2 regions of the Gordonia sp. DT101 genome follow, and region 1 is predicted to be linked to the other one. Evidence: riboswitches for the same ligand, from Rfam matches in the RefSeq annotation. Region 1 holds a riboswitch; the other holds the start of a gene.

The links. Region 1 has a riboswitch for cobalamin ahead of metE (5-methyltetrahydropteroyltriglutamate--homocysteine S-methyltransferase). Riboswitches for the same ligand answer to the same signal wherever they lie in the genome.
Region 2: linked by a shared signal. The riboswitch ahead of ACLQ3I_RS12570 (FecCD family ABC transporter permease) and the one ahead of metE (5-methyltetrahydropteroyltriglutamate--homocysteine S-methyltransferase) in region 1 are both predicted to bind cobalamin.

The regions. Positions count from the first base shown of each region.
Region 1 is NZ_JBNCLX010000003.1:114,959-118,363, forward strand. It holds gene ACLQ3I_RS11850 (hypothetical protein) at 163-294, shown strand; gene ACLQ3I_RS11855 (DUF5994 family protein) at 309-746, shown strand; gene ACLQ3I_RS11860 (cold-shock protein) at 844-1,050, opposite strand; cobalamin riboswitch at 1,237-1,469, shown strand; gene metE (5-methyltetrahydropteroyltriglutamate--homocysteine S-methyltransferase) at 1,621-3,405, shown strand, end outside.
Region 2 is NZ_JBNCLX010000003.1:271,304-274,708, forward strand. It holds gene ACLQ3I_RS12565 (ABC transporter ATP-binding protein) at 1-258, opposite strand, end outside; gene ACLQ3I_RS12570 (FecCD family ABC transporter permease) at 258-1,295, opposite strand; cobalamin riboswitch at 1,386-1,599, opposite strand; gene ACLQ3I_RS12575 (hypothetical protein) at 1,646-2,173, shown strand; gene ACLQ3I_RS12580 (PepSY-associated TM helix domain-containing protein) at 2,293-3,405, shown strand, end outside.

The DNA of each region.
Region 1 (3,405 bases):
CGGCCACCGGTGCCCCGAATGCGACGGACGCCACAGGGCAGGGGGTAGAGTCGAAATGAAGCCGACGTCATGTCGCGTCCACGCAATCGCGCGGACCGAGTCGGCGGTGGATCGACGCTCTCGAGCCGGACTCCACCGATCACCTCTCCGAACGGATATCCGATGTCCAACGATTCCAACCTTTTTTCGCACTGCACCGACACCACTCATGCGGCCGTGCAGGCGACCACGGCCACCTCTGAGCTCCAGTTCTCCGACGCACAGGACAACCCCTACTCCGCCGGGCGAGACTGAGCGGCGGCGAGACCGTGCCACTCGCACTCGGTCCGACCCGTCTCCAACTCGCACCCGACCTCACACTCCCGATCGCCGGGGCATGGCTGCCCTACACATCGCAGATCTCGCAGGAGCTTCCCGCCCTGCAGGCGGCCGGCCGCAGCAGGCTCGGGACCATCACCCGCATCGACGTGAATTGGCGCAATTTCGCGCGCTATCCCGGATTCGACTCCGAGAATTCGCCTGACATGTTGCCGCTGATGTCGATCACCGCGGATCACGCCGAGGTGACCCTGCTCGTCATTCCGCCCAGGACCCAGTCAGCGCTGGCCGCCACGTTGTTGCGGCAGGCCGGTCAGTGCACGAGCTCACCGGGCTCCGAGCACAGCCACCTGTACCGGGACGCCCAGCGAATCCTCCGACGCGCCGCGCTGCAGTGCGGCGCCACCGACTCGAACCCCGTCGGCTGACCCGGTCAGTGCCGCCGGAGTAGTGCCACATGCTTTGTGACACAACAACGAACGCCGCCCGGGAAACCCGAGCGGCGTTCGTTGTTGAAGACTGTGGTCAGATGGCGGTCACAGTGGTCGCCTGCGGGCCCTTGGGGCCCTGCTCGACCTCGAACTGGACGCGCTGCTGCTCTTCGAGGCTGCGGTATCCGCCGCCCTGAATGGCCGAGTAGTGAACGAAAACGTCACCATCGGTGCTGTCGTCGGGAGCGATGAAGCCGAAGCCTTTTTCGCTGTTGAACCACTTGACGGTTCCTTGAGCCATGATGCTGGTACTTCTCTCTATTTTGCACACGAGAGCCATGTGGCACTCGCGACACCATCATCGCACACTTTGTGACGTTTGAGATAACCGTGACGAAGGTGAACCGTCTGACGGCGTCCCGTGTGTTGGCCCGACGACCGTCATCGCTACGGTGGAAGACGCAGTTGGTTCGCCACTCGAGGGACATGTTGAGCCCTAGCACTGGGTGGCGTCGACGTCGGCGTCCTGGACGGATACCGACCAAGAGGGAATCCGGTGAGAATCCGGAGCTGTCCCGCAGCGGTAAGTCGGAACGACCGCCGTCAGATGCACTGGACCCTGGTCCGGGAAGCGACGGTCAGTAGGAATGCCTCCGCTCAGCAGTTGCTGGGCAAGGCCCGCCGATGAGCCCGAAGACCTGCCAGGTGTACCGGACGCGCCGCGTCCGGTGGCTCGCCGTCTCGTGGACTGGGCGCAGGTCGAACTGGTGAGGTTGCGATGTCCGGGATTCCGGCATCCTCGACGCTTGCTCGCTCGACTGCCCCTGCAGGGCGGCGGACCTTCCGTATCGTTTGCAGGAGTACAACTCTCATGTCTTCACCGAACCAATCCGCTCGGCGGTTCACCGCGACCACACTGGGCACGGCCCGCATCGGCCCGCATCGCGAACTCAAGCGCGCCGTCGAAGGCTATTGGGCAGACCGGGTCACCGCCACCGATCTCGAGACAGCGGCCGCAGATCTGCGCCGCCGCTCGTGGGAAGAGCTCGCCGCCACCGGAATCGACTCCATCCCGGTCAACACGTTCTCCTACTACGACCAGATACTCGACACCGCGGTGATGCTCGACGCACTGCCACCGCGAGTCGCCGCCATCGACAACCCGCTGGACCGCTATTTCGCGGCAGCGCGCGGAACTGCCGACATCGTGCCGCTGGAGATGACCAAGTGGTTCGACACCAATTACCACTACCTCGTACCGGAGATCTCGAGCGAGACCACCTTCGCCCTTCGCCCGGACAAGGTGCTCGCCGAGGTGGCGCAGGCGCACGGTGCCGGCATCGTGGCCCGGCCGGTTGTCGTGGGACCGATCACGTTCCTGGCGTTGGCGAAAGCAGTGGGTGACGGACCGGTGCCGATCACCCGTATCGACGATCTCGTGCCGCTGTATGCCGAACTACTGGACCGCCTCACCGACGCCGGGGTCGAGTGGGTGCAGTTCGACGAGCCCGCCCTGGTGACCGACGTCGTCGACGGGCTACCCGACCTGGCCGGCTCCGTCTACGCACGACTGAGCCGCGTGACCCGGCGTCCCGCCATCCTCGTCGCCACCTACTTCGGCGATCCCGGCGATTCGCTGGCAGCGCTCGCCCGAACCGAAGTCGAGGGCATCGCCGTCGACCTGGTCGAGGGCAGCGTGGCAACGGTGGCCGCGGTCCCCGAGTTGTCGGAGAAGCTGCTCGTCGCCGGTGTCGTCGACGGACGCAACATCTGGCGCACCGACCTCGATCGTGCGCTGGCGACTCTCGGCACGCTGCTGGGTTCGGCGGGTGATCTCGCGGTCTCCACCTCGTGCTCCACGCTTCATGTGCCGTACAGCCTGGCCGAGGAGGACTCGCTCGATCCGAATCTGCGCGGCTGGCTCGCCTTCGCCTCCGAGAAGTTCGGCGAGGTCGCGACGTTGTCGCGCGCGCTTCGCAGTGGCCGTGAGGCCGAGACCGAGGCTTTCGACGCGTGTCGGGCAGCACTTGCGACGCGGGACACCGACACCCGGCTACGAGACAATGCAGTTCGTGATCGGCTCGCCGCCGTCACCGACGCAGACGCGACCCGCGGCGACGCGGCGGGCCGTATCGCCGAGCAGAACCTGCGACTAGGTCTGCCCGTGCTGCCCACCACGACGATCGGCTCCTACCCGCAGACCGTGGCGATCCGCAAGGCCCGCGCCGCGCTGCGGTCCCGCGCGATCGACCGGGACGAGTACCTGCGCCGGATGCGCGCCGAGATCGCGGATGTCGTTGCCCTGCAGGAGAAGATCGGCCTCGACGTGCTGGTGCACGGTGAGCCCGAACGCAATGACATGGTGCAGTATTTCGCCGAGCAGCTCGACGGGTTCTTCGCCACCGCCAACGGGTGGGTGCAGTCGTACGGAACCCGTTGCGTCCGCCCGCCGATCCTGTTCGGCGATGTGTCCCGGCCCGCGCCGATGACCGTCGACTGGATCACCTACGCACAGTCGTTGACCGAAAAGCCGGTCAAGGGCATGCTCACCGGTCCGGTCACGATTCTGGCGTGGTCGTTCGTCCGCAACGATCAGCCTGTCTCGGAGTCGGCATCCCAGATAGCGTTGGCGATCCGCGACGAGACGGTCGATCTG
Region 2 (3,405 bases), 160 kb from region 1:
GATCCGCTGGGTGAGGGCTGCCACCTGACGAGCGTTGTCCCGCATGCTGATCGACGTGATGTCGCGGTCGCCCACCCGTACACGCCCCCGAGTCGGGTCGAGTGCGCGATACAGGCAACGCAGCATCGTCGACTTGCCGCTGCCGTTGGGGCCGATGATGCCCAGGAAACTGCCCGGCGGCGCGTGGACGGTCACGTCACGAAGGATCGTCGCATGTCCGATCTCGACACCCACTTCGTCGTAGTCGACCCCCCGCATCACCCCGCCTCCGTACCGCGCCGGCGCATCAGGAGCAGGAAGACCGGCACCCCGACCGCGGCCGTGATCGCACCGAGCGGGAGTTCTTGCGGTGGGACGAGCGTTCGGGCAAGCAGATCCGCGGCGACGAGGAACACCGCGCCGATGAGCGGGGTGACCACCACCAACCGGCGATGGTCGGCGCCCACCAGAAGTCGCGCCACATGCGGCACCACCAGCCCGACGAACCCGATCGCCCCACACACCGAGACCATGACGCCGGTCATGAGCGCGGCCACGATGAACAGCAGCATGCGGAATCGTGAGGCGCGCAACCCGAGTGACGCGGACACCTCGTCGCCCATTGCCAACGCGTTGAGCTGGCGGGCCAATCCTGCGACGACCACGAGGCCGACCAGCACCACCGCCGCCACGAGCCCTGCGGTGTGCCAGCTCGTCGCGGCCAGACTGCCCAACAACCAGAACATCACGCTGCGAGCGGCATCTCCGGCGGGCGCGAGGAAGACCAGCACTGTGGTCAATGCCGAAAACCCGTAACCCAGAGCGGTTCCGGTGAGCACCAGCCGCAGCGGTGTGAGACCGCCGGCCGATCTCGCGATTGCGAAGACGATCACGGTGGCGACCAACGCCCCCACGAACGCAGCGGTCGGGAGCGCGTAGACACCGACTCCGGCGAAGACACCGAACAGCACCACCGCGGTGGCGCCCACTGACGCTCCCGACGAGATACCGAGCACGTACGGGTCGGCCAGCGCGTTGCGGACCATTGCCTGCACCACGAGGCCGACGGTGCTCAGTCCCGCCCCGACCAGGGCACCGGTGAGAACGCGAGGGAGTCGCGAATCGACCACGATCCGGTAGTCGGCGGCATCCCCGGCGGTGACCACGCCGCCGGTCAGGTCGGCCCACACATAGCCGACGGCATCGCGCCACGGGACGTGTGCCGTACCGAAGATGAGCCCGAGCACGGAGATCGTCAGGAGCCCCGACACGCAGAGCACACTCAGCACGCTCACGCGCAACCACTGCCCGGTCATCCCACCTCGTCACTCACCGAGGACACACGACGACGCCGACAGGTCGGCGGCACCGACCATGTCCCACGGAGTCGATGTCGACCGCGGCACGCCGCCGCGGTCACGTCGGCAGGTCTTCGGACTCCCGGACACGGCACAGTTCGTGCCACCTACTGACGGCCGCTTCCCAGGTCATCGCTGACCCAGTGCTCCTGGCCGCTGTCGTTTCCGGTCACCGCTGCGGGGCAGCCCTGGATTCGCACCAGATTCCCTCTTACGCTCGATCCGGACGAACCGGACGAAGACCGACGCAGCACCGAACTTAGCAGCCGACTCGATCGGCCCCGCAGCGCCGTCATACGATGCGGGCCATGCATCCGCAGGCACGCGCCCTCGACAAGGTTCGGGGTTGCGTTGTCGGCGCGTCGTCGGGGGTCACCTCGACCATCGCGCACGCAGCCGCGGGCGGCGGGTTGCCCGACTCCACGGCCCTCACTCTTCTGGTCGCGGTGTGCGCGGGGCTCGGCTGGACCGCCACCGCCGCCTCCCCGCCGCGCGCCGGATGGCCGGGCCTCGTCGGCATGCTCGTCGGCGGACAGCTCGTGGGTCACCTCGCACTCGCCGCCCTTTCTCATCACCACGCCACGCTGCTGACTCCCTCGATGGCGACCTTTCACATCGTCGCCACCGTGGTGGCGGTCGCCCTGGCGATCGGTCTGGAGACCGCGGTGATCGCCGCCCTGTCGGTGGTGATCCGGGCCGTTCTCACGCTCATCTCGGCGCCAGTCGACGTCTCGATGTCCTGGAGCGTGCTGCCCGCGACCGACGACCGCCTGCGGCCCGGCCGCAGGTGTGTCCGCCCGGTGGGTACCCGGGGTCCCCCGATCCCGGCGATGTGACCATTCCTCACCCTCGCTGACCTGCTCGCGTGTCGACCACGCGCGGCGGTCGGCTCTCTGCGTATGCGCACGACCTCATCTGTCGTGCGGCGCATCCAGCTCTCGAAAGGCGGACCTCTGTGTCCCTCACCCAGGAACCACCCCGACAGCCGCTCGACTCCTCGCCACCGACCGACCCGGCCGGTCGCCGGCCCGGTGGGCGCCACATCGGCTGGGAACCGTTGGTGCGACGACTCCACTTCTATGCCGGCATCCTGATCGCACCGTTTCTGATCGTCGCGGTCGTCAGCGGAGGCCTCTACGCACTCGCACCCGGTCTCGAGAAGGTCGTCTACCGCGAGCAACTGCACACCGACAGCACGGGTCAGGCCCGCCCCGTGGCCGATCAGATCCGCGCGGCCATGGCCACCCGACCGGATCTCGCTCTCTCCGCCGTGCGTCCGGCAGCCGCGCCAGGTGACACCACGCGCGTGCTGTTCGACGACCCGTCGCTCGGAGAATCGGAGCGGATGGCGGTCTTCGTCGATCCGGTCACCGCGCGCCCGGTCGGCGAGCTGGTGAGCTACGGGAGTGCCGGGGCCTTACCGCTGCGGACCTGGATCAGCCAGTTGCATCGTCACCTCCATCTGGGAGAACCTGGTCGCGTCTACAGCGAACTCGCGGCGTCGTGGCTGTGGGTGATCGCACTGGCGGGTCTCGCGTTGTGGATTGCGCGGTATCGCCGGATGAGGCGTGACCGGAAGGCTCGGCTGATCAGCGTCGACCGTTCAACCGGGGGCCGGGCCCGCACACTGAACTGGCATGGTGCCGTGGGTGTCTGGATCGTCGTGGGGGTGCTGTTCCTGTCGGCGACCGGCCTCACCTGGTCGCGCTTCGCCGGCGACAACATCGGCGAGCTGCGTCAGGCACTGAGCTGGACGACCCCGAGTGTGTCGACCTCCCTTGACGACTCCGCCACGTCCGCCGGTGCACACAGCGGACACGGCGACCACACGCCCGGGCATGACGGCGCCGGGGGTGCCGCCGTCGCCGATGCCGTCGGACAGGTGGACTCGGTTCTGGCAGTTGCCGATCGGATCGGGGTGACCGACGACGTCGAGGTGTCCGTACCGACAGGTCCGGCGACCGCATTCACGGTGGCAGAGACGCGCCGGCCATGGCAGTTCTCGCCGAACTCGGTCTCCATCGACGGAGCGACCGGACATGTCGTCGATGTCTCGTGGTTCGCCGAC